3 regions of the Rhizobium sp. WSM409 genome follow, and region 1 is predicted to be linked to each of the others. Evidence: riboswitches for the same ligand, from Rfam matches in the RefSeq annotation. Region 1 holds a riboswitch; each other region holds the start of a gene.
What was found. A riboswitch is a leader RNA that binds a small molecule or an ion and turns the genes downstream of it on or off. The one in region 1 is predicted to bind cobalamin.
Positions count from the first base shown of each region.

Region 1 (10,070 bases):
ATACTGGGCGCCATAATAGATGCCGGCGAGCATGATCAGCGAGGAGACCGGTTCAAGCTGGAAGGTGATCGGCAAAAGCATGGCGATCGTCGCCGTGGCGCCGATCCCGGGCAGCACGCCGATCAGCGTGCCGAGCAGCACGCCGATCAGGCAGAAGAACAGGTTTTCCGGAGTGCCGGCTGTTGCAAAGCCGAGCGCGAGATTGCTGAAAAGATCCATCATCGTCTCCTAGAACCGGACCCAGGGGCCGAAGCGCTCGAAAGGCAGGCCGAGCCCGTAGCTGAAGACCCCAACCGAAAAGATCGTCAGCAGCAGCGACAGCACGATCGCGAGGAACACGTTCATCTTTTGCGATGCGAAGCAGGCGATGAAGGCGGTGAGGAACAGTGACGGTGCAAATCCGAGACCGCGCACCGTCAGCCCGAAGAATACCGGTGCCGGCAGGATGAAGAGCATGCCGCGCCAGGCAAACGGGTCGATCGGCTCGCCCTCGACCCGCAGCGCCTGAATGAAGATGATCGCGCCGAGAAGCACGAGCACGCCGGCAAGCACCAGCGGAAAATAACCGGGGCCCATGCGCACTGCCGTGCCGAGGTCGAGCCCCAGCGACTGGATGGCGAAGAAAGCACCGGTCGCGACGAAAAGCGCGCCGCAGATCGCATTGGTCGTATCGAAACTGATGGACTTCATGGTGTCTCCTGGGGTTGGAGATTGTTCGTGTAACGCCGTCACAAAGGAGCTAGCCCCTCATCCGCCTGCCGGCACCTTCTCCCCATAAACGGGCAGAAGGGAAAATGCTGCAAGCCCTTCGCCCCTTGCCGCCGTTGGGTGACGCAAGTCCCCTCTCCCGTTCACGGGGAGAGGGTTGGGGTGAGGGGCTCTTTCGGCATATCCTGGACGAGGACAAGCCTCAGTCAGCATATTCGCCGGCGGCCTCGATCACCGTTTTCCAGCGGGTGATCTCGCTTTCGAGCTTGGCCTTCAGCGCCGCCGGCGTCGCATCGGCGTCAGAGGATGGCGCCGTACCGAGCTCGGCGAAGCGGGCGCCGACATTCGGATCCTTCAGCGCCACCTGCAGCGACTTCGACAGACGTTCGTTGATCTCAGGCGGCGTGCCCTTCGGCGTATAGATGCCGTGCCAGATTCCGACTTCAAAACCCGGCAGCCCGGCTTCGACGGCCGTCGGAATGTCCTTCATAACGTCGAGCCGTTTGGGCGAGGTCACGGCATAGGCCTTGATCGTGCCGCCCTGGATCTGCTTCGTCGTGTTGGTCGTCTGGTCGCACATGACGTCGACCTGACCGCCGAGCAGATCGGTCATGGCAGGGCCGGTGCCCTTATAGGGAACGGTCGTCAGCGGCGTCTGGATGGCGCTCATGAACATCATGCCGCAGAGGTGCGAAGCCGCACCGATGCCGGCATTGGCGACCGTCACCTTGTCCTTGTTGGCCTTGATGTAGTCGATCAGCCCCTTGAGGTCGGTCGGCTCCATGTCCTTGCGGGCAACGATCGTCATCGGCACCTCGGTGACGAGGCCGACATAATCGAAGGCGCCGAGCGTGTCGTAGGCGAGCTTGCGGTAGAGCGTGGCGCTGGTCGCCATGCCGATATGGTGCAGCAGGATGGTGTAGCCGTCGGGATCGGCACTCGCCACGCGGCCGGCGCCGAGCGTGCCGCCGGCGCCGCCGACATTTTCGACGACGATCTGCTGGCCGAGATCCTTTGACATGGATTCGGCGACCAGGCGCGCAACGGTATCCGTCGGGCCGCCGGCCGCAAACGGCACGACCATGGTGATGGTGCGTTCGGGATAGGTCTGCGCCGAAGCGACGCTGGCGAGAAGTGAGACCGCAGCAGCCGCGGTCAGGCCGAGCATGGCCTTTAGAATTTTCATCGTTTCCTCCCTGATGAAATAAGCAAGCCCGCCGACACATCCTCCGCGCCGGTTCGGATCACCTATTTGCCGCCGGGAAAAATCGACCCGCAATCATTGCAGCCGCTTTCGAAAGACGATTTTGCCAGAGTGCGATGCAGCATGGGTCGATTCGGAAACAAACGGCTCTGGCGGTGGGTGGAAATCCACCCATCGCACCGCGAGATTGCAGCGCCGCCCCAGCTCCGAGCTAGCCTTCGGTGGTCAGCATCCGCTTGTCGAGACCGTATTTCTGCATCTTTTCGTAGAGTGTCTTCCGGGAAATGCCGAGCGACTCATAGACCGGTCTGAGGCTGCCGCCATGCGCCACCAGCGCGCTGGCAATGACCCCTCGTTCGAATTCGGCGACACGCTCAGCAAGCCCGGTCGCTTCCTCGGCTTGGCGCCCGCCATTGTCGAGCCCGAGGACCAGACGATCGGCGGCATTCCTCAATTCACGCACATTGCCGGGCCAGTCGCGCTGAGCGATGTCGGAAGTCACGTCCGGCGGAACGACCATCTCGTCGCGGCCGTAGCGAGCAGCCGCTTCCCGCACCAGCTGCAGGAAAAGCAGCGGAACATCCGCCCGCCGCTGCGACAGAGACGGCACGTGCAGCGTCGCGACGTTCAGCCGATAGAAGAGGTCGGCGCGGAAACGCCCGGCCGCCACCTCCGCTTCCAGATCGACCTTGCTTGTCGCGATGAAGCGCACGTCGAGCGCCACGACCTCGTTCGATCCGAGCCTGGAGATCACCCGCTCCTGCAGCACCCGCAGGAACTTCGCCTGCAGGTCGAAGGGCATGGAGCCGATCTCGTCGAGCAGGATCGTGCCGCCGCGCCCGTGTTCGAACTTTCCATAACGCGGCCTTACCGCACCCGGAAATGCCCCCACCTCATGGCCGAAGAGCTCGCTCTCGATCAGGTTCGCCGGCAGTGCGGCACAATTGATCGCGATGAACGGCCGGCTCGCCCGGGCGCTGATGTCGTGGAGCGCCCGCGCCACCACCTCCTTGCCGGCCCCGGTCTCGCCGACGATCAGCGTATCGGCATCGCTCGCCCCGATCGCCCGGATGCGGTAGCGCAGATCCACCATCACCTGCGTGCGCCCCGGCAGCCGCGCCTCGATATCGTCGCGCTTGCCGGCGACCGCCTTCAGCAGCCGGTTTTCGAGCACCAGGCCGCGCCGCTCCATCGCCCGGCGGATGACGCCGGCAAGCATCTCCGGCGTGAACGGCTTCTCGATGAAATCATAGGCGCCTTCGCGCATCGCCTTCACCGCAAGCTGAACGTCGCCGTGGCCGGTGACGAGAATGACCGGTACCTCCGGGTCGAGCTCGCGGATCTTCTGCATCAGCGTCATGCCGTCGATGCCGGGCATGCGAATATCGCTGACAACGACGCCGGGAAAGCTGTAGCCGATCAGCTCCAGCACGTGGTCGCCGTTCGAATAGGTCTCGACGCTGAAGCCGGAGAGCTCCAGCGCCTGCGCCGTCGAGCGGCGCAGTTCCTCCTCGTCGTCGACCAGCAGGATCTTTGCATCGTTCATTCCGCTGCCTCCGGCATCAGCCCTGCCGCCGATTGCAGCTCGATGCGGAACACCGCGCCTCCTTCGGGATGATTGGCAGCAGTCAGGCTGCCGCCGAAATCCTTGATGATGTTGTAGGAAATCGAAAGCCCGAGGCCGAGCCCCTTGCCGACGCCCTTCGTCGTGAAGAACGGATCGAAGATACGCTCGGCGATCGCCGCCGGCACGCCCGGTCCATGATCCCGCACCGTCAGCACCACCTTTCCGGCCTCCTCGAAGGCCGAAACCTCGATGCGCCGATCATCCAGCCCTTCCACCGCATCGGCCGCATTCGAGATCACGTTCACCAGCACCTGCTGCAGACGCACCGAACCGGCGCGCACCACCGGCGGACGCGGGCCGAGAGCGAGCAGCAGTTCGGCATCCGCCGCCTTCAACCGCCAGGCGACGATCTCCAGCGTATCGCGCATCGCCTCGTCGAGGGAAACGAGGCCGAGCTTCTCGTTCGGCTTGCGGGCGAAGTTGCGCAGGTGCCGGCTGATCGCAGCCATACGGTCGATCAGCCCGCCGATACGCCGGATATTGTCCCGCGCCTCCTCCGTCCGACCGCGGTCGATGAGAACGGAGGCGCTGTCCGTGTAGGTCTTGGCGGCGGCGAGCGGCTGGTTGAATTCGTGCGAAAGCGCAGCCGACATCTGCCCCAGCCCGGCAAGCTTGCCCGCCTGGATCAGATCGGCCTGCGTCTGTCGGAGTTGTTGCTCGGTCAGCCGCCGCTCGGCAATCTCCTCTTCGATGCGGCTGTTGACGCGGGCAAGATCGGCCGTGCGCTCCTCGACGCGCCGCTCCAGCTCGTTGCGGGCCTCGGCCTGCATCTGCATGCGCTCGGCAAGCCGCGCCCGCCGCTGGCGAAGGACGGCCACCGTAAGCCCGGCAATGCAAAGAATGAGAAACACGGCAGCAAGCGCCGTGCGTGCCTGGGCGCGGATGGAACTCGTCTCCATCAGCACGTTCACCGTCCAGTCCTCGGCCGGCATGTAATGCGAGAGCACCAGATATTCGCTCGAACCGCGCTCGCTGGCCAGCGTCATCAGCTCATGCTGCTCGAAGTGGTGACGCGTCACCGGCAGCGCCGCCAGCCTGGCATTGGCATAGCGTCGCGACGCCTCGGTGCGGGCGACGCGGTCGGCCGTCAGCGGCAGGATCGCGCCATAGAGCCATTCCGGGCTGCCGGACATGAAGATGATGCCCTCCGGATCGGAGACGAAAATCCTGTATTCGCCGCCGCCCCAGGAGGACTCGATCATATCGATATCGACCTTGAAGACGATGACGCCACGAATATCCGCGCCGGTCCGGATCGGTGCGGCAAAATAGTAGCCGCGCTTCAGCGAGGTGGTGCCGAGCGCGTAAAACCGTGCCTGCCGGCCTTCGATTGCATCCTGGAAATAGGGCCTGTAGCTGAAATTTTGTCCGACGAAGCTTGCAGGCCCATCGTAATTGCTGGCCGCGATCGTCTCTCCGTCTGGCTTGACCACATAGATATCGGAGGATTTCAGCAGTCCGTTGATCTCCTTGAGATAGAGATTGGCCGCATCGCGCAGCGCCACATCCTCAGGCGCGCTCACCAGTTCCTTGATGTCGTCGTGATCGGCGATCAGCGCCGGCAGCGCCTCGTAGCGGTTGAGATGGCCGCTGAGTGCCGAAACGGCAAGGCGCAACGCCGTTCCTGCCTGCGCCGAGGCTTCCTCCATATAGGCGCGCGTCGCAATCGCGCTCCCATAGGTGAAGAAGGAGAAGATGATCAGCGGCACCACCAGCAACGCCGCTATCGCACGATATTTCGAAGACAGAACCGGCTCCTCCCCTTTCTGCCTCCACTCCCCAGCGAGGCATACCCGACGGACCGAGTTTAGAGGGGTGGGTAGGGATTTCCAAGGGGCCGTCGAAACTTGACACCCGGCAGGGGTGGATGTCCTATTGCTGCACCGCAAGGAGGCCCCCGCCCATGAGCGACGACCAGACGCCCGCCGATAACAAACTCACCACATCCAAGCGCCGCTGGGCGGCAGAGGGCAAGTTCCTGACCGGCCGTATCAGCCGTCCCGAAGCCGAGCGCCTGCCGCCCGGCCAGCACCTCGTCAAGAACTGGCCGGTGCTCGATCTCGGCCAGCAGCCTGTCATCTCGACCGAGACCTGGCGGCTCGAGGTGCGCGGCCTCGTCGAAACGACGCGCACCCTCACCTGGGCCGACTTCCAGGCGATCGAACAGAGCACGGGGGTGAGCGATATCCACTGCGTCACCACCTGGTCGCGCTACGACAACAAATGGAAGGGCGTTTCGACGCGCAATCTGCTCGACCTCGCCATGCCGAAGCCTGAAGCCGCTTACGTCATGCTGACGAGTTATGACGGCTATACCACCAACCTGCCGCTCTCCGATTTCGCTGCCGAGGATGCGATCCTCGCCACCGCCTGGGAAGGCCTGCCGCTGACACCGGAGCACGGCGGCCCGATGCGCCTCGTCGTGCCGCATCTCTATTTCTGGAAAAGCGCCAAATGGCTGCGCCGCATCGAGCTGATGCCTGCCGACCAGGCCGGCTTCTGGGAAAAGAACGGCTACCACATCTACGGCGATCCGTGGCGCGAGCAGCGCTATTCCGACGACTGAGCTTTCGGTCGCGAGAAGCGACGAAGCGCAAACACGCCAAGTCCGAACAACGCGGCAAGCCCCGTCAGCGACGCCATGCTGGCGGCATGGAATGGGATCTCGCTCCAGCGCGGCTTGACGATATCGGCGGTGTTGAAGGCTTCGTCGCTGAACCGGCAGCTGATCAGCGCAAGCCCGCGCCGCACCATGTCGGCGTCGACCGCGGAAATGATTTCACCCGCCGCGGCAGCCTCCCGCGGCATCTCGCGCATCGAAAGCAAGACCGCCTTGGTCGCGGCGAGATAGGCATGAGCGCATTCGTTGAACGGGCTTTCCTCATCCGTCACGCTGCCCGGCATCCGGCCCCACAGACAGTAGGAATACTGGATCTCTGCATAGTTCAGCACGCGGCGGAACGGCTCGTTCGTATCGACAGCACGGGATGCAAGATCGACAATCCCACTGCGATAGTCAGACATGACAGCCATCTCGCCGTGGGAAATTTGCGGGATATCCAGACCCGCATGGCTGCCGCCGTCGCTGCGGCTATGGGCAAAAGCGCTTCCAGCGACCACACAAAAAAACGCGACGGCAGAGAACGCCGTCAACAGCAGTGGTCTGGCTCTGTCGTTTTTCATACTCGCCCGAAAAGTTCAGGGCGCCGGCAAAGCGGCGTCCTTCGATGCGTTCAGTGCAATGCCGTGGCCGGCCGGCCGCGTTCCCCGCCCCCGACCGCAAGCCGCTTTTCCGCCAGCGCTCCGAAGCCGAGGCCGAGCGTTGCCCAGAGGATCACATGCATTCCGAGCGAAGTGGTGCGGAAACGCCAGAGCACCATCGCCGAGAAGTTCTCCGGCACCTCGTTGATCGGCGGCAGCAGATAGAGCACCACGCCGATGAAGACGAGATAGGCGATGCCGGCGATGATCGCGCCGTTCCAGAGACCGAAACGCTCGGACAGGCGGCGCGACAGCGCCACTGCGGCAATCAGCGCCGCAAGCGAGACGACGATCATCAGGAAGAACAGCTCGGTCCTGGCGCCGATCGTATCGGGATTGCCGACTGCCGGCGGGTTGGCCGGATACTTGATCCCGGGAACGAGGACGACCGCCACGAAGGCGGCAATGGCGATGACGGCCGAGGTGCCGCGCGGCGAAAGGCTGCTGAAGCGGCCGTGCACGAAAGCGAAAGCGAGCGCGAAGAGCCCGCCGACGGCGGCGCTGTAGGCCATGACGCCGGTGAAAAGGCCGAGACCGGCCTGTGTGGCGCGGCTGACGATTTCGGGTTCGGCAGCTTCGCCGGCCGCCTGGGCGCTCGCCTCCTCGAAGGCGATCGCCGCATCGACCAGCGGCTCGCCGAACGTATGGGCGAAAGCGAAAACCAGGATGCCAGCAATCAGGCCCGCGAGCATGCCGCGAAGCAAGAGGTTTCCAACCATGTCCGGAACTCCCTTAAGGCACGTCGCGCAAAAGTGTGCCGCGGTTTTGCGATAAAGACATGCGTAAAACAAAAACCTATAGCGCGATGAGCGAATCTGAAAGATCGCGACGCGCTTTAGTGGCAGGGAAAGCCGAGGAGATGGCGGCCGTCATGCACGAATTCGTGCACATACATGCCGTTGAACAGCGCCATTGCGCCTTCCTCGGTGCCGACGAAATAGAGGACGATGAGCATCAGCAGGCCGCCGAAGATCGCCCAGGGCAGGATCTCGCCTACAGGGATCGGCGCCGGTACCGCAACGGGCGCGAAAGTGGTGTCAGACATGTATTCCTCCGGGAATGACGCGTTCAGTCGAAAGAGTGCTTGTGCAGTAGGGTCTGACTTCCAGCGCGAAGAGCTTTCGACACGCTGGTCACAGTGGCGCGACCGCGCCGGACTTACACCGGCTTCCAAACCCGCAACTGCACGGTTATATCTGCACGCCGAAGAGACTGTCAACGAAACTTCACAAGCCGGCGAAGGACGCTGTCGCCGCATTCCGGGAGACAAGAACGACCGTGAACACGCGCCTCACCTGGATCTGCCACGGCGCGACGGCAGCAAGCCGCAAGGCCCTGTTCCCGCTCGACGAACCGCTCGAGGATAAGGCAGTGGAGGAGGCCGGCAGGATGATCCCCCCGCCCCGCGCCGATCGAATTGCCATGAGCCCGGCTTTGCGTGCCCGCCAGACCGCGGAAGCGCTCCGCCTCGAAGCCCGCATAGACCTCGCACTTCGCGACTGCGACCATGGCCGCTGGGCCGGCAGGTCGATCACGACGATCGGGACCGAAGAGCCGGAAAACCTCATGGGCTGGATGAGCGATCCGGAAGGGGCCCCGCATGGCGGCGAGAGCCTTGTTGATCTGCGCACGCGCATCGCCGGCTGGATGGATGAGCAATCGAGCCTCGGCGGCCATGTGATCGCCGTTAGCCACGCGGCCGTCATCCGGGCAGCGATCGTGCATGTACTGCAGGCGCCGCTCTCCTCCTTCTGGCTGAGCGACGTCGAGCCGCTTTCCGTCATCCGCATGACCAGCAACGGACAGCGCTGGTCTCTGCGCTTCCAGCATTAGAGACTGCTGATCTTATCCAGCTTTGCACAAGCAAATCGCGTCATCTATGTTGAACCCGGCTTTGCGGGGACTACTTCCTTGTCCCAAGGAGATGGAAGAATGACATATGATTGGAGTGGCGAGCGCACGCGACGCCTGCGTTTTATGCGTGTCGCCACAGTCACGGTTCTGGTCGGTCTCATCTTCAGCGTTCCGCTGCTGATCGTCACCGCCTGAAGCACGAGAAAGGGCGAGCGATGCATTAGCACGCTCGCCTTCGTTCTTTTCCCGCATCAGCCGGTCTCCCGAACCACGAAGGCGATCGCGCTGATAACGACGCCCTGGTTCCCCACAGGCCCCGTCGGGTCTCTCTGCGGCACAGCAACAGGCTGCCGCCTCTGATAATTCGCCTTCTGGTTTCAACAAACATTTCAGACTTTCGTGATATTTCCGCGAAGGTAGAGATGGAGAAGGCATAATGCCGGTGTTTTTCCAAAGCAGGGCCGGACGGCAATGCGTGTCGATCGTGGTGTCTGGAGTGACCCTCTGGCTTCTCGGCACGCTGCTACAGCTCGACGACAGCCTGGTCGCCTTCATGACCGGCTTCGGCGAGTACGGCGCCGACAAGCTCGTTCTGGCGCTCGGCATCGCCGGCGCCATGAGCTTCGTCTATTCGGTGCTGCGCATCGCCGACCTGCGTAAGGAAATGGAACTGCGCGCGGCCGCCCAGGCAAAAGCCGATTGGACCGCAACCCACGACCATCTCACCAAGCTGCCGAACCGCTACGCCTTCGAGCGCAAGATCCTCTCCCGGCCGATCAAGGACGACGAGGCCGAGATCGAGGAGTGGGACCGCAACGTCACCATCTTCTCCGTTGACCTCGACGGCTTCAAGAAGGTCAATGACCTCGTCGGCCACAAGGGCGGCGACATCCTGTTGATCGAGGTTGCCAGACGCATCTGCGCGCTCGGCAATGCCGATTGCGTCTATCGCTTCGGCGGCGACGAATTCATCATCGTCGCCTTCGCCCTGACGGCGCAGCGCGAGGAGCGTTTTGCCAAGCTGCTGATCCAGGCCGTCACCCGGCCGATCCATATCGATGGCTTTGCCGTCGAAGTCGGCGCCAGCGTCGGCTATGACCGCTGGGCCGAGGGAGCCGAGCCGCTGGAAGATGCCGCCCACCGTGCCGACCTCGCCATGTACGAGGCGAAATCACGCGGACCCAACCACTATTTCGTCTTCGAACCTTCGATGCAGGACAAGGTAACGGAACGCGCCGCGCTGGAAACCAGGCTGCGCGCCGCGATCTCCAACAAGGCGATCAAGCCCTTCTATCAGCCGCTGATCGACCTCAAGACCGGCCAGCTCTGCGGCTTCGAGGCCTTAGCGCGCTGGATCGGCGACGACGGCGTCAACATCCCGCCGCCGGTCTTCATCGATATCGCCGAGGAAACCGG
Region 1 is NZ_CM172794.1:3,528,244-3,538,313, forward strand. It holds gene AC25BC_RS17520 (tripartite tricarboxylate transporter permease) at 1-219, opposite strand, end outside; gene AC25BC_RS17525 (tripartite tricarboxylate transporter TctB family protein) at 229-690, opposite strand; gene AC25BC_RS17530 (tripartite tricarboxylate transporter substrate-binding protein) at 911-1,894, opposite strand; gene AC25BC_RS17535 (sigma-54-dependent transcriptional regulator) at 2,124-3,458, opposite strand; gene AC25BC_RS17540 (sensor histidine kinase) at 3,455-5,251, opposite strand; gene AC25BC_RS17545 (sulfite oxidase-like oxidoreductase) at 5,443-6,105, shown strand; gene AC25BC_RS17550 (hypothetical protein) at 6,090-6,722, opposite strand; gene AC25BC_RS17555 (CbtA family protein) at 6,773-7,519, opposite strand; gene AC25BC_RS17560 (CbtB domain-containing protein) at 7,636-7,845, opposite strand; adenosylcobalamin (AdoCbl) riboswitch at 7,847-8,001, opposite strand; gene AC25BC_RS17565 (histidine phosphatase family protein) at 8,079-8,633, shown strand; gene AC25BC_RS17570 (putative bifunctional diguanylate cyclase/phosphodiesterase) at 9,091-10,070, shown strand, end outside.

Region 2 (10,070 bases), 360 kb from region 1:
CCGGTCGCCAGGCAGGCGGTGAGGAGATAGCCGCCGGTCGGCGCTTCCCAGTCGAGCATCTCACCGGCGACGAAGGTGCCGGGCAGTGCCTTCAACATGTAGCTGTCGTTGATGCTGCTCCAGCGGATGCCGCCGGCCGAGGAGATCGCTTCGGCGATCGGGCGGGTTTCGATCACCGGCACCGGCAGGGCCTTGATCATGCCGGCGAGACGCTCCGGAACGGTTCGGTCGCGCTCGGGAGCGAGTTCGCGCAGCAGCGCCGCCTTGACGCCGTCGAGGCCGGCGCCCTTGCGCAGGCGGTTCGAAAAACTTGATTTGGCGTCCTGCCGTGCAAGGTCGCGGCTCAGCCTGTCGATGGTGCGGCCGGGTGCGAGGTCGAGCGTCAGGGCGGCGCTGCCGTGGATCAGCAGCCGATCGCGGAGGCTGGCGGTGTGGGCATAGATCAGGCTGCCCTCGATGCCGCTCTCGGTGATGACGAATTCGCCGGGAAACGTGCCGGCCTCGGATGTTGCGGTGACCGATTTTACCGGCTCGCCGGCGAAACGCTCGCTGAAGTTCCCGCTCCATCCGACGACGAAGCCGCAATTGGCGGGTTGAAAACTGTGAATTTCCACACCCCTGCCGACCAGCCAAGGCACCCAGGCAGCATCGGAGCCGAGGCGCGGCCAGCTTGCGCCGCCGAGCGCGAGCAGGGCCGCGTCGCAATGGACGATGCTGCGCCCTTCGGGCGTTTCGAAAACATAGCCGTCTTCGGCAAAACCGGTCCAGCGGTGGCGGGTGCGCAGCGTGGCGCCCTGTGCCTCCAGCCGCCTGAGCCAGGCGCGCAGCAAAGGCGAGGCCTTCATCACCTTCGGAAAAACCCGGCCGGACGAGCCGATGAAGGTTTCCGTCCCGAGCTCGCTTGCCCAATTCCTGATATCATCAGGGGTAAACGCATCAAGAGCGGGGCGCAGGCGGGCGGAAGCCGCGGCGAAGCGCGTGGTGAAACGGGCATAATCCTCGGAATGGGTAATGTTGAGACCGGACTTGCCGGCCAGCAGGAATTTGCGGGCAAAGGTCGGCATGGCGTCGTAGACCGTCACCGCATGACCGGAACGGGAAAGCAGTTCGGCAGCCGCGAGACCCGCCGGGCCGCCGCCGATGATCGCAATCCGCTTCTGGTTCATTGATGTCTTCGCCCGATTGTATCTGCGTTCAGTTTTGGCGCGGGCGCGGATCGCCTGCAAGGGCAGAGATCAGTGGTGCGGATGCGTGCACTGGCCGTGATCGGCGAGCACTTCGATGACGCGGCATTGGTCGACGCGGCCGTGGCCGCAGCCTTCCACCATGGTTTCCAGCTCGGCCTTCAGCGCCATCAGGCTGCGGATGCGCTGCTCGACCTCAATGAGGCGGGCCTTGGCGATGGCGTCGGCCGAGGCGCAGGACTGGTGCGGATCGTCCTGCAGGGTGAGCAGCGTGCGGATCGCGTCGATCTCGAAACCGAGTTCGCGGGCGTGGCGGATGAAAGCGAGACGGCTGATATCGGCGGGCTCGAAGGAGCGCTGGTTGCCCTCGCTGCGGCTCGGGGCGGCGAGCAGGCCAATGCTTTCATAATAGCGCACCGTCGGCACCTTGACGCCGCTTTGGCGCGCGGCTTCGCCAATGGTGATCTTTTTCATGATTTTCCTCTTGCACCTCTAGTCGCTATAGGATGTAGGAGAGATGCTTCTGTTTGACAAGGAAGCGGATGATGGCTGAGAGCGAGACACGATACCGGGTTGGCGGCATGGATTGCGCCGCCTGCGCAACCAAGATCGATACGGCGGTCAGACGCGTGGCGGGTGTCGCCGATGTTTCCGTCTCGGTGATGGCGGGCACGATGACCGTTCGGCACGATGGCAGCAGCGATCTCAAGATGATCGAGAAGAAGGTGACGGGGCTCGGCTATTCCGTCGCGCCGCTTGCCGGAAACGCTGCGCCTGCGCATACTCAGGGCTCACAGCATTGTCACGATCATGGACATGGCTGCGGCGATCACGCGGGCCATGACGACGATCATGCGGTACATGATCATGAAGGTCATAGCCATGACCATCCCCACGATCATGGCGAGAAGGAAATCGAGGGGTTGCACGGGCACGATCATGCGCCGATGGCCGGTCCCTGGTGGCAGAGCAGGAAGGGCCGGCTGACCATCCTTTCGGGTGGAGCACTCGTTGCCGCCTACACCGTCGGCCATCTCGTGCCGGCGATCGCGTCCTACGCCTTCATCGTCGCCATGCTGATCGGGCTGGTGCCGATCGCGCGGCGCGCCATCATGGCCGCCTTCTCAGGCACACCGTTTTCGATCGAGATGCTGATGACGATCGCCGCCGTCGGCGCCGTTATCATCAATGCCGGCGAAGAGGCGGCGACCGTTGTGTTCCTGTTCCTCGTTGGCGAGCTGCTGGAAGGGGTGGCAGCGGGCAAGGCGCGCGAAAGCATCCAGTCGCTGACGGCGCTGGTGCCGAAGACCTCGCTGCTCGAAGACAATGGGCAGACACGGGAGGTGCCGGCGGAAAGCCTTTCGGTCGGGGCCATCATCATGGTTCGTCCTGGCGATCGGATCTCGGCGGACGGCATCATCCTCTCAGGCGAGAGCGCGATCGACGAGGCGCCGGTGACGGGCGAGAGCACGCCAGTGCGTAAGGGCGTCGATGCCGTCGTTTTTGCCGGCACGGTGAATGGCGATGCGGTGCTTAGGGTTCGCGTTACGGCGGCCGCGGCCGACAATACCATCGCCCGCGTCGTCAAGCTGGTGGAGGAGGCGCAGGAATCGAAGGCGCCGACCGAGCGCTTCATCGATCGGTTCTCGCGCTATTACACGCCCGGCGTGGTCGTGGTCGCAGCGCTGGTTGCGGTCGTTCCGCCGCTGCTGTTCGCAGGGCCATGGGGCGAATGGGTCTATAAGGGCCTTGCGATCCTTTTGATCGGCTGCCCCTGCGCGCTCGTCATCTCAACGCCGGCGGCGATCGCTGCCTCGCTTTCATCCGGTGCGCAGCGCGGGCTGCTGATGAAGGGCGGCGCGGTGCTGGAGACGCTCGGCAAGGTGACGATGGTCGCCTTCGACAAAACAGGCACGCTGACGGAAGGCAAGCCTCAGGTGACTGACATCATTTCCTTTGGTCTGACCGAGGCGCAGGTGCTGTCGCGCGCGGCGGTGCTGGAACAGGGTTCCAGCCATCCGCTGGCGCTGGCGATCCTCAACCGCGCCAAGGCGGACGGCGTTCCCGTGCCGCCGGCCTTCGAGCTGGAAGCGCTGCCGGGCAAGGGCGTCAGCGGCAAAGTCGGTGGTGAGACGCTGGACCTCTTGTCGCCGCCCGCCGCCCGCGAGCGCGGGACGCTCAGTGCTGAACAGGATGCACGCATCTCGGCGTTGAACGACGAGGGCAAGAGCGTGTCGGTGCTGCTCGTCAACGGTGTTGTGGCCGGCCTTATCGCCATGCGCGACGAGCCGCGTCAGGATGCCGAGGCCGGGCTCGCTGCCCTCAAATCAGCAGGCGTCAAGGCTATCATGCTGACCGGCGACAACAAGCGGACGGCAGCAGCCGTTGCCGGCATGCTCGGCATCGACTGGCGCGGCGAGATGATGCCGGAGGACAAGCAGCGGGTCGTCGGCGAATTGAAGCGCCAAGGCTTCATCGTCGCCAAGATCGGCGACGGCATCAACGATGCTCCGGCGCTGGCCGCTGCCGATATCGGTATCGCTATGGGCGGCGGCACCGATGTGGCGCTGGAGACGGCGGATGCCGCCGTGCTGCACGGACGCGTTGGCGACGTGGCGCGGATGATCGAACTTTCCAAACGCACGATGCGCAACATCCTGCAGAATATCACCATCGCACTCGGGCTAAAGGCGGTGTTTCTGGTGACGACGATCGCCGGCATTACCGGGCTCTGGCCAGCGATCCTCGCCGATACCGGCGCCACCGTGCTGGTGACGATCAACGCGCTCAGGCTGCTTCGAATAAAAATATGAATGTCGTTTCGGGGAGCCGGCTTCTGCCGGCTCTTTTCTGACGGGTTCTCCACAGCGCTTTTCCGTTAACGCTTCGTTATCCACATCATACACAGTCACGGCGATTCGCTGCCGCCATTGCTGCGCTGCCACAACAACTTGTTGACGTCATCAGCGATTCGCGTACCATATCTAGTGTTCGAGGTTCCGTCGATTCGTGAGGATCGGCGGCTAAGACGGGAATACGGTGCGTTTCGCCATCATGGCGCGGCAATGCCGGAGCTGCCCCCGCAACTGTAAGCGGCGAGCAACTGTCCGATTTCAGGTCACTGGAGCATGATGCTCCGGGAAGGCTGGGGCAGGGTGCTTTGACCCGTGAGCCAGGAGACCTGCCTCGAACGAAACGTCCACGGGCGGGGTGTCCGGAAGGTCGCGTTGCATGGCTGCGGGGAATCTCCGCATCGCGTTTCGCAGGCCCGAGCCTCCGCCCCCGAAACCTTCGCATTGAGCCACTTCGGGGTGAAGTCATGTCAGTATCTCAGTTCAGGCCGCCACCCGCTAGAGGTAGAGGGCGGGTCACGCCCAGCGGCTGAACGAGCCGCATCGCTGCAAAATACAGAGTGTTTTCGACGGATATCGCGAGATTTCCGATCGATGTCCTGCGTCCCAATCGCGTCGTCACGAGGAATATCATGACCATCACCGTCTACAGCAAGCCTGCCTGCGTCCAATGCACTGCCACCTACCGCGCCCTCGACCGGTTGGGGGTCGATTATGACATCGTCGATATTTCGCAGAATGCCGAAGCGCTCGATCGGGTCCGCAGCCTCGGCTACATGCAGGCGCCCGTCGTCATCGCCGGCGAGCAGCATTGGGCCGGCTTCCGTCCCGACATGATCAGCGCACTTTCCTGAGGAAAGGCGATGGCTCTGATCGTCTATTATTCCAGCCGGTCCGAGAACACCCATCGGTTCGTCGCCAAGCTCGGACTGCGCGCGGCGCGCATTCCGCCAAATGGCGCAGACTCGTTCCATATCCGCGAACCCTTCGTGCTGATCGTGCCGACCTATAGCGGCGACGGCGGCAAGGGCGCCGTTCCCAAGCAGGTGATCCGTTTCCTCAACGATACGGAAAACCGAGGACACATCCGCGGCGTGATTGCCGCGGGCAACAGCAATTTCGGCGAAACATACGGGCTCGCCGGCGACGTGATCTCAAAGAAGTGCCAGGTGCCTTACCTCTACAGGTTCGAACTGCTGGGCACAGAAGCGGATGTCGCCAACGTCAAACACGGAATGGAACGGTTTTGGACACGGGAACACCTCTGACGCGGGATGCGGGCGCAAAACCGCATAACACTTTTGCTCATCCCGCCGGCGAACGCCCTTTGAAAGCGGCGGAAACGCTCGACTATCACGCGCTGAATGCGATGCTGAACCTCTATGACGATGCGGGCAGGATCCAGCTCGACAAGGATCGTTTGGCGGCCAAGCAGTATTTCCTGCAGCATGTGAACCAGAACACGGTGTTCTTTCACAATCTCCGGGAAAAGCTCGATTACCTCGTGACCGAGGGCTATTACGAGCAGGAGGTTCTCGACCAGTATTCCTTCAATTTCGTGCGCGACCTGTTCGACCAGGCCTATGCCAAGAAATTCCGTTTCCCGACCTTCCTCGGCGCCTTCAAATATTACACCAGCTATACGCTGAAGACCTTCGACGGAAAGCGTTATCTCGAGCGCTATGAGGACCGCATCTGCATGGTGGCGCTGGCGCTCGCGCGCGGCGACGAGGCCCTTGCCCGCGACATGGTCGACGAGATCATTTCCGGCCGTTTCCAGCCGGCGACGCCGACCTTCCTCAATGCCGGCAAGAAGCAGCGCGGCGAACTGGTTTCCTGCTTCCTGCTGCGTGTCGAGGACAATATGGAATCGATCGGCCGGTCGATCAATTCGGCGCTGCAATTGTCGAAGCGCGGCGGCGGTGTGGCACTGTCGCTGACGAATATCCGCGAGGCGGGCGCGCCGATCAAGCATATCGAGAACCAGTCCTCGGGCATCATACCTGTCATGAAGCTGCTCGAAGACAGTTTTTCCTATGCCAACCAGCTCGGCGCACGGCAGGGCGCGGGGGCCGTCTATCTCAATGCCCATCACCCCGACATCATGCGCTTTCTCGACACCAAGCGCGAAAATGCCGACGAGAAGATCCGCATCAAGACGCTGTCGCTCGGCGTCGTCGTGCCCGATATCACCTTCGAACTCGCGAGGAACAACGAGGACATGTACCTGTTCTCGCCCTATGACGTGGAGCGCGTCTATGGCGTGCCCTTCACCGAGATTTCGGTGACGGAAAAGTACCGCGAGATGGCTGACGACGCCCGCATCTCCAAGAAGAAGATCAAGGCACGCGAATTCTTCCAGGTGCTTGCCGAAATCCAGTTCGAGAGCGGCTATCCCTACATCATGTTCGAGGACACGGTGAACCGGGCAAACCCGATCGCCGGACGTGTTTCGATGAGCAATCTATGCTCGGAAATCCTGCAGGTGAGTGAGGCGAGCGAATATAACGACGACCTCTCCTACAAACATCTCGGCAAGGACATCTCCTGTAATCTCGGCTCGCTGAACATCGCGGCAGCGATGGATTCGGTCGATTTCGGCAAGACGATCGAGACCTCGATCCGGGCGTTGAGTGCTGTTTCCGACATGAGCCACATCTCCTCAGTCCCTTCGATCGAGAAGGGCAATGACGAGAGCCATGCGATCGGCCTCGGCCAGATGAATCTGCACGGCTACCTCGCCCGCGAACGCATCTTCTATGGCTCCGAGGAAGGCGTCGATTTCACCAACATCTATTTCTACACGGTGACCTACCACGCGATCCGCGCCTCGAATCTTTTGGCGGTCGAACGCGGCGCGAGCTTCAAGGGCTTCGAGAACTCGAAATATGCCTCCGGCGACTATTTCGACAAATATACCGACCGGCTCTGGGAGCCTGCGACGGAGAGGGTCAAGGCGCTGTTCGAGACGTCAGGCATTCACATTCCGACGCAGGAAGATTGGGTGGCGTTGAAGAAGGCGGTGATGGCCTCCGGCCTCTATAACCAGAACCTGCAAGCAGTGCCGCCGACAGGCTCGATCTCTTATATCAATCACTCGACCTCCTCGATCCATCCGATCGTCTCGAAGATCGAGATCCGCAAGGAAGGCAAGATCGGCCGCGTCTATTATCCGGCGCCGTTCATGACCAACGACAATCTCGACTATTATCAGGATGCCTACGAGATCGGACCGGGGAAGATCATCGACACCTATGCGGCGGCGACCCAGCATGTCGACCAGGGCCTGTCACTGACCTTGTTCTTCCGCGACACGGCAACGACGCGCGATATCAACAAGGCGCAGATCCACGCCTGGAAGAAGGGCATCAAGACGATCTACTACATCCGCCTTCGCCAGATGGCGCTGTCCGGCACCGAGGTGCAGGGCTGCGTATCCTGTACCTTGTGATTTGAATGCTGCTGGCGCTGCAAGGAACGGGAGGGTTCGCAGTTCCCTTCGCCATGCAGATTCTGGCGCCCGAAAAGGACCACCCGATGAACATGCAAATCAAACCCGCTTCCCGCGTGCGCGCCGTCAACTGGAACCGCATCGAGGACGATAAGGATCTCGAAGTCTGGAACCGGCTCACCGGCAATTTCTGGCTGCCGGAAAAGGTGCCGCTTTCCAACGACATTCCCTCCTGGGCAACGCTGACGGCGGCCGAGCAGCAGTTGACCATCCGCGTCTTCACCGGGTTGACGCTGCTCGATACGATCCAGAACGGTGTCGGTTCCATCCGGCTGATGGAGGATGCGGTAACGCCGCATGAGGAGGCGGTGCTTTCCAACGTCTCCTTCATGGAGGCGGTGCATGCGCGCTCCTATTCCTCGATCTTCTCGACCCTGTGCTCGACGCCCGATGTCGACGATGCCTATCGCTGGTCGGAAGAGAACGAGTTCCTGCAGCGGAAATCGGCGTTGATCATGGAGCAGTATCGCTCCGGCGATCCTCTGAAGAAGAAGGTCGCGAGCGTCTTCCTCGAAAGCTTCCTCTTTTATTCGGGCTTCTACCTGCCGATGTACTGGTCGAGCCGCGCCAAGCTCACCAACACGGCCGACATGATCCGGCTGATTATCCGCGACGAGGCGGTGCACGGCTATTATATCGGCTACAAGTTCCAGCGCGGGTTGGAGCGGCTCGGCGACGAGCGGAAGCAGGAGATCAAGGATTTCGCCTTCGAACTGCTGCTCGAACTCTACGACAACGAGGCGAAATATACCGAAGCGCTGTATGACGGCGTCGGGCTGACCGAGGACGTCAAGAAATTCCTGCACTACAATGCCAATAAGGCGCTGATGAACCTTGGCTACGAGGCGCTGTTCCCGGCTGAAGCCTGCAAGGTCAATCCGGCGATCCTGTCGGCGCTTTCGCCGAATGCCGACGAGAACCACGACTTCTTCTCCGGCTCCGGCTCCTCCTATGTCATCGGCAAGGCGGTGGCGACCGAGGACGAGGACTGGGATTTCTGAGTCTTGATCGCAGTCTGCCTCTTATCATTTGCTCCCTCATCGCCCACATTCAGCGGAAATAAATTCGGTCCTCGCCAATGATGTGGCGTAGCGGGAGTTTTTGATGCAATCCATTTCGAACAAGGCCGGGACTGTCGTCGAGGCGGGCGAAGGCGTCTGGCCGATCCGCAGAAGACGGATTCTCGACTGGCTGGTGAACGAGACGCGCGGCGAGCGGTTCATCGACAATATCCTGGTGGACATGTGCGAGAAGCTGCTGGCGGCAGGAGTGCCGGTGGCGCGGGCGACGTTGCATTTCAGGACGAACCATCCGCAATGGATCGGCGCCCGCATCCTCTGGAAGGAAGGCCTGGCGGAGGCGAAGATCAACACTTTCGCCTATGGTGTCGAAAACACGCCGGAGTTCCTGAAGAGTCCCGTCAACGCGATCCATCAGGGTTCGGAGGAGGTGCGTAGACAGCTGGAGGGCACAGCCGACGGCGACGAGGATTCATTCTATCAGGAACTGCGCGATGACGGCCTCACGGAGTATATCGCCTGGCCGCTCGAGCATACTTTCGGCAAACGGCATGTCGCGACATTTTCGACCAGCCGGCCGGGCGGTTTTACGAGCGAGCATGTCGATTTCCTGCGCGACCTGCTGCCGGCATTGACCCTCGTCAGCGAAATCCGGCTGAAGAACATCATGGCGCGCACGCTGCTGCAGACCTATGTCGGACCGCATGCGAGCGAACAGATCCTGTCGGGCGTCACGACGCGCGGCAGCGGCGCGACCGTCGGGGCGGCAATCATGATCTGCGACTTGCGCGACTTTACGGCGATCTCCGATCTCTGGCCGCGTGACGATGTCATCCATCTGCTCAACGATTATTTCGACGCCATGTCAGATCCGATCGAGCGGCATGGCGGAGAGATCCTGAAGTTCATGGGTGACGGATTGCTGGCGATCTTCCCGTTAGCCAAGGAAACCGCCTGCCTCGATCTGCTGCAGGCGATCCGCGAAGGGCAGGCGTTGATGGCGCAATTGAACGAGCAGTATGCGGGCAACGGACGCGAACCGTTGCGCTACGGCGTCGGCGTGCATGTCGGCGACGTCATGTACGGCAATATCGGCTCGCGCCGGCGGCTGGATTTCACCGTCATTGGCCCGGCGGTCAATGTCGCCTCGCGACTGGAAACCCTGACCAAGGAGGTCAAGCGTCCGGTGCTCTTGTCGCGGGCCTTTGTCGAAATGGCGGGCTGCGCGAAGGACATGGATAGTCTCGGCACCTTCCCGCTGCGCGGGCTTGGAGAGCCCGTCGATGTTTTCGCCTTTCCGGAGCGCGTCGCTGCATAATTTTCAACGCAGGCAGGCTCATACGCCTCGCTTGTTTCCCCAGAGCAGCACGTGCAATTGCGGTAGTACGCGGACTTCAAACCATTGGTCGGCCGTCACCCTTTCGACAAGCCAGTGCATCCGATCCATCACGCCGTCGATATCAATGCGCGCGTCATCGTTATCGGGCGGCGGCGGCGTATGATT
Region 2 is NZ_CM172794.1:3,885,579-3,895,648, reverse strand. It holds gene AC25BC_RS19215 (TIGR03862 family flavoprotein) at 1-1,166, opposite strand, end outside; gene AC25BC_RS19210 (MerR family transcriptional regulator) at 1,236-1,658, opposite strand; gene AC25BC_RS19205 (heavy metal translocating P-type ATPase) at 1,730-3,997, shown strand; cobalamin riboswitch at 4,162-4,387, shown strand; gene nrdH (glutaredoxin-like protein NrdH) at 4,669-4,890, shown strand; gene nrdI (class Ib ribonucleoside-diphosphate reductase assembly flavoprotein NrdI) at 4,900-5,304, shown strand; gene nrdE (class 1b ribonucleoside-diphosphate reductase subunit alpha) at 5,283-7,487, shown strand; gene nrdF (class 1b ribonucleoside-diphosphate reductase subunit beta) at 7,574-8,548, shown strand; gene AC25BC_RS19180 (adenylate/guanylate cyclase domain-containing protein) at 8,652-9,884, shown strand; gene queE (7-carboxy-7-deazaguanine synthase QueE) at 9,903-10,070, opposite strand, start outside.
Region 2: linked by a shared signal. The riboswitch ahead of nrdH (glutaredoxin-like protein NrdH) and the one ahead of AC25BC_RS17560 (CbtB domain-containing protein) in region 1 are both predicted to bind cobalamin.

Region 3 (10,070 bases), 1.2 Mb from region 1:
AATGCGCGCTTCCGGGACGTCAACCAGGCCGTCAAGGAAGGCTATTCGCCGATCCCGTGCACCAGCGGCATAGATGGAGGTGCGATGGGTATCCACTATGTCAGTGCCGACCTCATCAAGGATGAGGCCATTGATCTCTCCAGACCGGAGGCCGTGATGTACGAGCCTGACGAACACGGCAAGATGAAACTCGTCGCTGTCGAATACATCACGACGAAAGGTCCCGCCAATCTCGGCGGCCAGCTGTTCAGTTTCACGAACGCACCGAACCGCTACGGCCTTCCGGCTTTCTACGAGCTGCACGTCTGGGCATGGAAGAACAATCCGAGGGGACCGTTCGCCGACATGAACCCTGACGTCAGCTGCCGGCATGCGCACGGTTGATGAAGCTCCAGCTCACTCAAAACATCATGAAAGGATAAAACAATGCCGCAATTCGTTGTCGAACGAAACATTCCAGGTCTCGGGGACATGGACAAGGAAACTCTGCGCGAGATCTCGGCGAAATCCAACGCCGTCGTAGCGTCCCTCGGCGAACCCTATACCTGGATCACCAGCTATGTGACCGGGGACAAGATGTACTGCGTTCATGAGGCCGAGAGCGCGGAAGCGGTCTATCGGCACGCGGAAAAGGGTGGCTTTCCGGCGGACCGGGTGACGGAGATCACGACGCTCATCGGCCCACATTCGGCGCGCTAGGATGTCGGAACCGGCCGGCGAACGAGTCGCCGACCGGTTCTCCGGGTTGCGATCTTGCCATCGGCACGCGCAAATTCATGGGGATCACAATGAACGAGAAGCTCTTGTCCGGCGCGGTCGAGCTGCGACTGCGCAAAGTGATGGCGCTGCTTACCTCTCCGCTGCGCGCCCTTGTCGTCTGGCGACGCAGGCGATCGGCGGCAAATCAGCTTGGCGCCTTGCCAGATCACATGCTGAAAGACATTGCCTTGTCGAGGGGCGAAATACCCTTCGTCGCCTCCCAGGATGCAGACTGGAGCAGGTTCCGCTAGCGTCTCGTGGTGGGCGTCCGCATCGGGCGTAAAACCTCGCAATGCGTCGATAACGGTATCAATCTCTCTGCCATCTGCCCCGCGGTTGTGGTGGCCGAGCTCGATGGCTAGAAACATCGGTTTGGCCGGGCTATCACTGGATGTCGTGGCGACCCGGTTCGGATTGCCGCCCATTTGCCCGATTTGCCATCATAAGATTGTGGCGGCTCATGTGGAGGTTTAAAAATTAGCAATCATATTCAGTGGCTTATAGAACATGGAATCACAGCTGAGCATATCGCCGAGCTGATAGCCGGATTGTGCGATCGGTTGATCGCGGATGGCTTTCCGATCTGGCGGGGAAGCATTTCAATGCCGTCAATTCATCCCATGTATGGCGGCGTCTCGGCCAATTTCGTGCGCGGCGGTGCGACCACGATCGAGAATGCCGAATATGGCACTGCGGGAGTGCTGAATTTCGAAAAGACCCCGATCTATTTTCTTTTGGGCCGTGGCGAAACGTCAGGTCGCTGGAACATCGCCAAGGGTGAGGGTGTCGATGACTACCCGCAGCTTGCGGAATTCGCGCATAGCGGCGGCACGGATCACCTGGTCAGCCTGCTGGAGTTCCCGAAGGAGGCTGCGCTACGCGGCGTCAGCCTGTCCCTCACTAGCGACAGGCCGGGCGGATTTTCCGATGATCAACTGGCGATCGTCGCGAAGCTCTTCCCGGCGCTGGGGCTGGCTTGTTATCGTATCGCGGCAACGAAAACCGCATCGGATATCCTCGCCGTCTATACAGGCGCCAAGACAAGTGCACGCATCCTTGCAGGCGATATTCAGAGGGGAAAGGGAGGGGCGATCAATGCTGCGATCCTGCTTGCGGACCTGAGAAACTTCACGGCGCTGACCGAGGTTTATCAGCCGGGCGAAATCGCCGGGTTTCTGAATGAACATTTCGAGCTGATCGGCTGGCATGTCGAGGAAAATTCGGGCGAGATCCTCAAGTTCATGGGCGATAGCGTGCTGGCGATCTTTCCGACCGATGCTGAAGATCCGCAAAAGGCCTGCATGGCCGCTCTGGCTTCAGCAAGGAATATTCTAGAAGCCAACAAGGTGCTGAATGGTCAGCGGAGGAATGATGTAGGTCCTGACATCGGCGTCGATGTCGTGCTGCATCTCGGCGAGGTCTTCTACGGAAATATAGGCGCACGCGGCAGGCTTGATTTCACGGTGATCGGCAGCGCCGTCAACGAGGCTTCGCGGCTCGAAAAGCTCTGCGGCACGCTCGGGCACCATTTGCTGATGTCGGAGAGTTTCGCGGTCACCTCTGCCGTTGCCAGCGAATGTCTCGGCTCCTTCGAATTGCGCGGCGTTTCGAAGCCGGTCAACGTCTTCAAACTCGCCGGCACCGACTGACGACGGAGTGTTCCGACTTGCTCAGATCTCGCCTGAGACCTCGCGGCGGCGGCGGTCGAGTTCTTCGCTGTAGCGGCGCAGCGTATAGCTTTCGCTGAGCTGGCCGATCACCTTGCGTTCGATCAGGTTGTTGACGACGGCGAGCGCTTCGCTTTCGCTCTTGTCGAAGATCGCCGCCGCCTGCCTGGCATTCATCTGCGGCTGCAGGAAATCGTTGCGATAGTGGATGAAATCGGCAAGCGTCTTGCCCTCGTCCTGCGCATCGGTCGGATTGGCGTAAATCTCCGGCACCAGCACGAGGCCCGCATATTTGTCGCTCTCCTCGACGAGGATGACGCGCTGGGTCGAGCCGATCGGGAAGGCCTGCTTGAATTCCTCCAGAGAAATGCCCGCCCTTGCCGTCTTGACGTCGGCGCGCATCAGCTTGTCGACCGTCAGATTGCGGATCCAGCCGACATCATGGGCGCTGCGGATGCTTTCGCCGCGCAGGTGGAAGCGCCATGTGGCGAAGGAGTAGCCGAAGGTCGAACGCACGACCAGCGAGGAGGTGATGACGGCAGCGAGCACCAGCGCCGTGATCGGAAAGTCGCCGGTGATTTCGAGCGCCAGGAAGGTCATGGTCAGCGGCCCGCCGATGACGGCGACGGCAAGCGAACTCATGCCGACCACGGCATAGATGACGGGCGTCAGCGTCGCATCGGCGAAATAGGGGCCGCAATAGGCGAAGAGTTTGCCGAGCAGGGCTCCCATGAACAGAGAGGCGAAAAACAGGCCGCCCCTGAAGCCGGAGCCGATCGAGATCGCCGAGGCGAAGGATTTCAAAAGGAAGAGGCCGATCAGCGTCGGGATTGCCACGTCACGGGAAAGGTTGAGATGCAGCGCGCCGTGGCCGGCCGAAAGCACCTGCGGCGAGATCATCGCCAAGAGCCCGACGATGATGCCGCCGAGTGCCGGGCGGAAGGGTGGGGCGATCGAGCTCTTGCGCGCAAGCTCCTCGACAAAAGCGACGCCCTGCATGATCAGGATGCCGACACCGGCGCAGAACGCACCGAGCAGCAGCGCTGGGATATAATCGGCCGGCACGACCGAGCCGAAGCTGCCGATATCGATGGTGAAATCGCTGCCGGCGAGCAGCCTTGCGATCAGGGTGGAGACAAGGGCGGAGACGACGACAGGCGTCAGCGAGACGATCGTATAGGTGCCGATGATCAGCTCGAAAGCATAGAAGGCGCCGGTCAGCGGCGCGTTGAAGGCGGCGGCGATGGCGCCCGCCGCGCCGCAGCCAACGAGGGTGCGCAGGTCCGAGCGGCGAAGCTGCAGCTTCAGACCGAATTTCGAGGCGAGGCCGGCGGCAAGCTGGGTATAGCCGGCCTCCAGGCCGACGGAGGCGCCGAAACCGTTGGAGATCAGGTTCTGCACGGCAACGATGATGCTGTCGGTCAAGGACAGGCGGCCGCCATGCAGCGCATTGGCCTCGATCGGGTCGACCATCGGTTTCTTGCGTCGTTTCGCCAGCACGAAAAGCAGCAGGCCGAGCAGGGCGCCGCCGATAACCGGGGCGGTGAGCAGCAGCAGCTTGTTCTCGATCTCGGAGGAGCTCAACCTTTCGCTGTCGGCAATGCCGAAGACCAGCTGATGCAGCTCGTTGGAGACGTAGCTCATGCCGGTGACGGCAAGACCCGAGATGATGCCGACGACGGCGCCCGCCAGCGACAGGCCGACCTCGCTGCGCCGGGTCAGCGCCCTCAGGCGTCCCGGATCAAAGAAAACACGCAGCGCGCGGAAACCGCGCCGATCCAATTTCATAAGCATGGCTAGACAACTAGGCGGGGAGAGGCCCGGTCAAGGGCGGAGATGGTCGGGCACTCCGCTTGCGACGCAATTGCGGCGAAAAGCCGGAGCGCGGGATAAATATTTATCACGTAAGTCTCTGATAAAAGACGATATTTTAGGTAGAGTAAGTCGTGTTGGCGTGGGCGCTCCAACCGGCCGGCTATTCCCTAGCCGTGAAGGCCGGTTGACTTCACCCCTGCGCTTGCCTAACCATCCCGATAACGGATGGTCGACTGACCATCCTGACATAACGGATGGTTCCGGATCGGTGTTGCGCCCTTCCGGATGAAAAGGGAATGTGACGGGGCGGACCCAAGCCGGGCGCCTTCATCACAGCCGACCCCGCGACTGTAGAGCGGTCAGGGTCTTCCATCCGGCACTAAGCCCTTCCGGCCGGCGGCTTGCAATCATGCAAGCGGGCGGGATGGGCGACATGCCGGAAAAGCCACTGGATATGCATGGTGATCAACCGGGGTCGGACGCCTCTCAAGTCTACGAATCGTCCACCTTTTCACTGATGCAGCCGGGAAGGCGAGGATGATCCGCTGGCACGATCAGGGCGACCGGTTTCCGGTCCGCCCCGATCGCGGCCGATAACCGCGAGCCAGGAGACCTGCCATGCGGCCGGGCGAGAAGCCCACACCTGGGCACTATGCCCGTTGCCAGCACGGAGGTTGTCTTGGCTGAACGATTGAATTCGGCGCGGCCTGGTGCAGGGCGCGCGACGCCTCCAAGCAGTGCTGCAAGAGGTGTGCTTTCGGCCGTTTATGTCGAATGCTGGGTCCCCCCCTCTGTCCTGCCGGACATCTCCCCCACAAGGAGGGAGATCGGCAAGCAGCACGACCGTCGCCCTACATCAATTGTTTGGAGAAAAGCTCTCGGCGATTCAATCTCCCCCCTTGTGGGTGAGATGTCCGGCAGGACAGAGGGGGGTGTCACACCCTCAGTAGCCGAGAAAGGTGCACTCGGAACAAGCCACGGCTACGCACTCTCCCTGAGGGGCGTTTGAGCATGACTGCCACCTTCATCCTCGGCGGCGTACGCTCCGGCAAATCCCGTTTCGCCGAAGACCTCGTGACGGCCGCCGGACTCGACCGCCATTACCTTGCGACCGGCCGCGCATGGGACGAGGAGATGCAGGCGCGCATCGCCCAACACAAGGTCGACCGCGGTCCGTCCTGGACGACGCATGAGGAGCCGCTCGATCTTGTCGGCAAGCTCACCGCCATCGACGGACCGGGGCGCATCGTGCTGATCGACTGTCTGACGCTCTGGATCACCAATCTGATGATGGAGGAGCGGAACATGGCGGCGGAATTCGCCGCCCTTGCCGATTTCCTGCCCGCCGCGAAAGCGCGGCTCGTTTTCGTTTCCAATGAGGTCGGTCTCGGCATCGTGCCCGACAATCGCATGGCGCGGGATTTTCGCGATCATGCCGGCCGGCTGCACCAATCGATCGCGGCGAAGGCCGCCGAAGTCTATTTCATCGCGGCAGGCCTGCCGCTGAAAATGAAGGGTTAAGTCCATGAACCAGCAGAAGATTCCCGCAACCGTCATCACCGGCTTTCTCGGCGCCGGCAAGACGACGATGATCCGCAACCTGCTCACCAATGCCGGCGGCAAGAAGATTGCGTTGATCATCAACGAATTCGGCGATCTCGGCGTTGACGGCGATGTGCTGAAGGGCTGCGGTGCGGAGAATTGCACCGAGGACGATATCATCGAGCTGACCAATGGCTGCATCTGCTGCACCGTCGCCGATGACTTCATTCCGACGATGACCAAGCTGCTCGAGCGCGAACAGCGTCCTGACCATATCGTCATCGAGACTTCGGGGCTTGCCCTGCCGCAGCCGCTGGTCGCCGCCTTCAACTGGCCCGACATCCGCACGCAGGTGACCGTCGACGGCGTCATCACGGTGGTCGACAGCGCTGCGGTTGCCGCCGGCCGTTTCGCCGACGACCATGATGCCGTCGATGCGCGCCGTGCCGAGGATGAATCGCTCGATCACGAAAGCCCGATCGAGGAGCTGTTCGAGGACCAACTCACCTGCGCCGACCTCATCGTGCTCAACAAGACCGACCTGATCGATGCTGCCGGCCTTATCAGGGTGCGTGACGAGGTCGCCTCCCGCACCGCCCGCAAGCCTGTCATGATCGAGGCACGGAACGGCGAGGTGTCTGCCGGCATCCTGCTCGGCCTCGGCATCGGCACGGAGGACGATATCGCCAATCGCAAGTCGCATCACGAGTTGGAGCATGAGGACGGTGCGCCGCACGACCATGACGAATTCGACAGCTTCGTCGTCGAGCTCGGCCCGGTCGCCGATCCCGCCGGCTTCATCGCGGCGCTGAAGACGATCATATCAGCCCATGACGTGCTGCGTCTCAAGGGTTTCGTCGATGTCTCGGGCAAGCCGATGCGCCTGCAGCTCCAGGCCGTCGGCAGCCGCATCGACCATTATTTCGACCGCGCCTGGGGCGCGAGCGAAAAGCGCGCCACGCGCCTCGTCGTCATCGGCCTGCACGAAATGGATCAGGACGCGGTGAGGGCGGCGATCGAAGCGCTGGCGTAACCCGATGCATCTGCTTCTGGCTCAACAGGGAACGATCAGCGACGGCGAGGAGGCAATCGACCTCGGGCAGACGCCGGGCGATATCCTGTTCCTGTCGGCGGCCGACAGCGAGCTTGCCGCGATCGCAACCGCCCATCGCGAGCGCCGGGCGGGGCCTTCGCTCCGGCTCGCCAGCTTGCTGAGCCTCAAGCATCCGATGTCTGTTGATACCTATGTCGAGCGCACGGTGCGGCATGCGAAGCTGATCATCGTGCGTGCGCTCGGCGGCGCCAGCTATTTCCACTATGCGCTGGAGGCGCTGCATGCGGCAGCAGCGCGCGCCGGTGCGCTGATCGCGGTGCTGCCGGGCGACGCCAGGCCGGATGCGGGGCTGGTGCCTTTCTCCAACGTTGATCTCGACGATCTCAACGCGCTCTGGGCCTATCTGATCGAGGGCGGCGATGCCAACGCGCGGGCCTTTCTCGACTATGCCGAGGCGATGCTGTCTGGCGCCGAGAAGCCGGCGCCGGCTGTGCCTTTGATGAAGGCTGGCATCTGGTGGCCGGGGCGGGGACTGATCGGGGTTGAGGAGTGGCGGCGGATTGTTGCTTCGCTCCAGGGTGCGCCTTTGGGTGTGGCACCCCCCTCTGTCCTGCCGGACATCTCCCCCACAAGGGGGGAGATCAGGGATGAGAGGTCTCGCTCCATCTCCTCGGCCGAAGGCACGGTATCCTCCAACGTTTCTTTTGTGCGAAGCCCAAGCGACTTGCCGATCTCCCCCCTTGTGGGGGAGATGTCCGGCAGGACAGAGGGGGGTACTACGAACTCGACGCAACAGGCATCCCCCATCGTCGCCATCAGCTTCTACCGCGCCCTCGTCCAAAGCGGCGAGACCGGGCCGATCGAAGCTCTGATCGAAGCGCTGGTGACACTCGGCCTCCGCCCGCTGCCGGTCTTTGCCTATAGCCTCAAGGATCCGGTTTCCACAGGCATTCTCGAAAGCGTGTTTTCGACGCTGAAACCCGATGTCGTCATCAACACCACGGGCTTTGCCGTCTCGGCACCGGGTGCGGACCGGCAGGCGACGGTGCTGGAGGCGAATGAGGCGATCGTGTTGCAGGCGATCCTGTCGGCCTCGTCGAGGGAGGCATGGGCGGCTTCCTCGCAGGGCCTGTCGGCGCGCGATCTCGGCATGAACGTGGCGCTGCTGCCTGAAGTCGATGGCCGGGTGCTGGCGCGGGCGATCTCCTTCAAGACGGCAGCGCGCTACGATGCTGCCGTCGAGACGAATATTGTCGCCAGCGAGCCGGATACCGGGCGGGTGCGCTATACGGCCGAGCTTGCCGCCAACTGGGCGCGGCTGCGGAAAACATCGGCCCATGACCGGCGCATCGCGCTCGTCATGGCGAATTATCCGAACCGGGACGGTCGACTTGGCAACGGCGTCGGCTTGGATACGCCGGCCGGGACCACTGAGGTGCTGAAGGCTATGCGGGCTGTGGGTTATCCGGTCGCCGAGATTCCCGCCGACGGCGATGCGCTGATCCGCCACCTGATGGAAGGGCCGACCAATTCCGGTTCCGATGGAAAGATCATCCGCGAGACGCTTTCCCTGAGTCTGTACAACAGCTTCCTGGAATCTCTTCCCGATAAGATTCAAGATGAGGTGAGAGCCCGCTGGGGCAATCCGCAAGACGATCCGTATTTTCGCGAGGGCGTCTTCGCCCTGCCTTTCGCGCGTTTCGGCGAGGTGCTTGTCGGCATCCAGCCGGCGCGCGGCTATAATATCGATCCGAAGGAAAGTTATCATTCGCCGGATCTCGTGCCGCCGCACGGTTATCTCGCCTTCTATGCTTTCCTGCGCCGCGAGTTCGGTGCCCATGCGATCATCCATGTGGGCAAACACGGCAATCTGGAATGGCTGCCGGGTAAGGCGCTGGCGCTGTCGGAGACATGTTATCCGGAAGCGATTCTCGGGCCGTTGCCGCACCTCTATCCTTTCATCGTCAACGATCCGGGCGAGGGCACGCAGGCCAAGCGCCGCACTGCCGCCGTCATCATCGACCACCTGACACCGCCTTTGACGCGGGCCGAGAGCTACGGACCGCTCAAGGATCTGGAGGCGCTGGTCGACGAATATTACGAGGCCTCCGGCGGCGATCCCCGCCGCATTCGTCTGCTCAGCCGGCAGATCCTCGAGCTCGTTGCCGATATCGGCCTCGACCGGGATGCCGGGATTGCCAAGGGCGAAAGCGAGGGCGAGGCGCTGAAGAAGCTCGATGCCTATCTCTGCGACCTCAAGGAAATGCAGATCCGCGACGGGCTGCATGTCTTCGGTGTGTCGCCTGAGGGGCGGCTGCTGACCGACCTGACCGTGGCGCTGGCGCGGGTGCCGCGCGGGCTGGGCGAGGGTGGGGATGCGAGTTTGCACCGGGCGATTGCGGCGGATGCGGGCTTGGGCGGCGGCATGCGGGGGATACCCCCCTCTGTCCTCCCCGACATCTCCCCCACAAGGGGGGAGATCGGGGATGAGAGGCCTCGCTTAATCTCATGTGTCGCAGGTGCGGCATCTTCAAACGGTTCTTTTTCGGGAAGCCCAAGCGACTTGCCGATCTCCCCCCTTGTGGGGGAGATGTCCGGCAGGACAGAGGGGGGTGCCTCCATCTTCGACCCTCTCAACACCGAAATGGCCGCTCCCTGGACCGGTCCACGGCCCGCAATCCTCGCAGATATTCTCGATGCTCCATGGCGAACCAACGGAGACACTGTCGAGCGCATCGAACTGCTGGCGGCAAAGTTTGTTTCCGGTGAGATGGAATGCCCGACCCTCTGGTCCCAAACCAGATGTGTACTCTCCGAGATCGAAACCCGCCTCAAGCCCTCCATTCTGGCCTGCGGGCCGGCCGAAATCGCTGGCCTGCTCGCCGGCCTCGACGGCCGCTTCGTCGCGCCCGGCCCCTCTGGCGCACCGACGCGCGGGCGGCCCGATGTACTGCCGACCGGGCGGAATTTCTACTCCGTCGACAGCCGCGCCGTGCCGACGCCGGCCGCCTACGAGCTCGGCAAAAAATCGGCGGAGTTGCTGGTACGCCGCTATGTGCAGGATCACGGCGAATGGCCTGTCTCCTTCGGGTTGACGGCCTGGGGCACGTCAAACATGCGCACCGGCGGCGACGATATCGCCCAGGCCCTGGCGCTGATCGGCGTCAAGCCGCTCTGGGACATGAGTTCGCGGCGCGTCACCGGCTACGAGATCATTCCGCCGGCGATGCTCG
Region 3 is NZ_CM172794.1:2,357,458-2,367,527, reverse strand. It holds gene AC25BC_RS11870 (hypothetical protein) at 1-384, shown strand, start outside; gene AC25BC_RS11865 (DUF4242 domain-containing protein) at 427-699, shown strand; gene AC25BC_RS11860 (DUF1127 domain-containing protein) at 789-1,010, shown strand; partial or broken gene AC25BC_RS11855 (adenylate/guanylate cyclase domain-containing protein) at 1,114-2,408, shown strand; gene AC25BC_RS11850 (chloride channel protein) at 2,430-4,220, opposite strand; cobalamin riboswitch at 4,480-4,876, shown strand; gene cobU (bifunctional adenosylcobinamide kinase/adenosylcobinamide-phosphate guanylyltransferase) at 5,253-5,762, shown strand; gene cobW (cobalamin biosynthesis protein CobW) at 5,767-6,816, shown strand; gene cobN (cobaltochelatase subunit CobN) at 6,821-10,070, shown strand, end outside.
Region 3: linked by a shared signal. The riboswitch ahead of cobU (bifunctional adenosylcobinamide kinase/adenosylcobinamide-phosphate guanylyltransferase) and the one ahead of AC25BC_RS17560 (CbtB domain-containing protein) in region 1 are both predicted to bind cobalamin.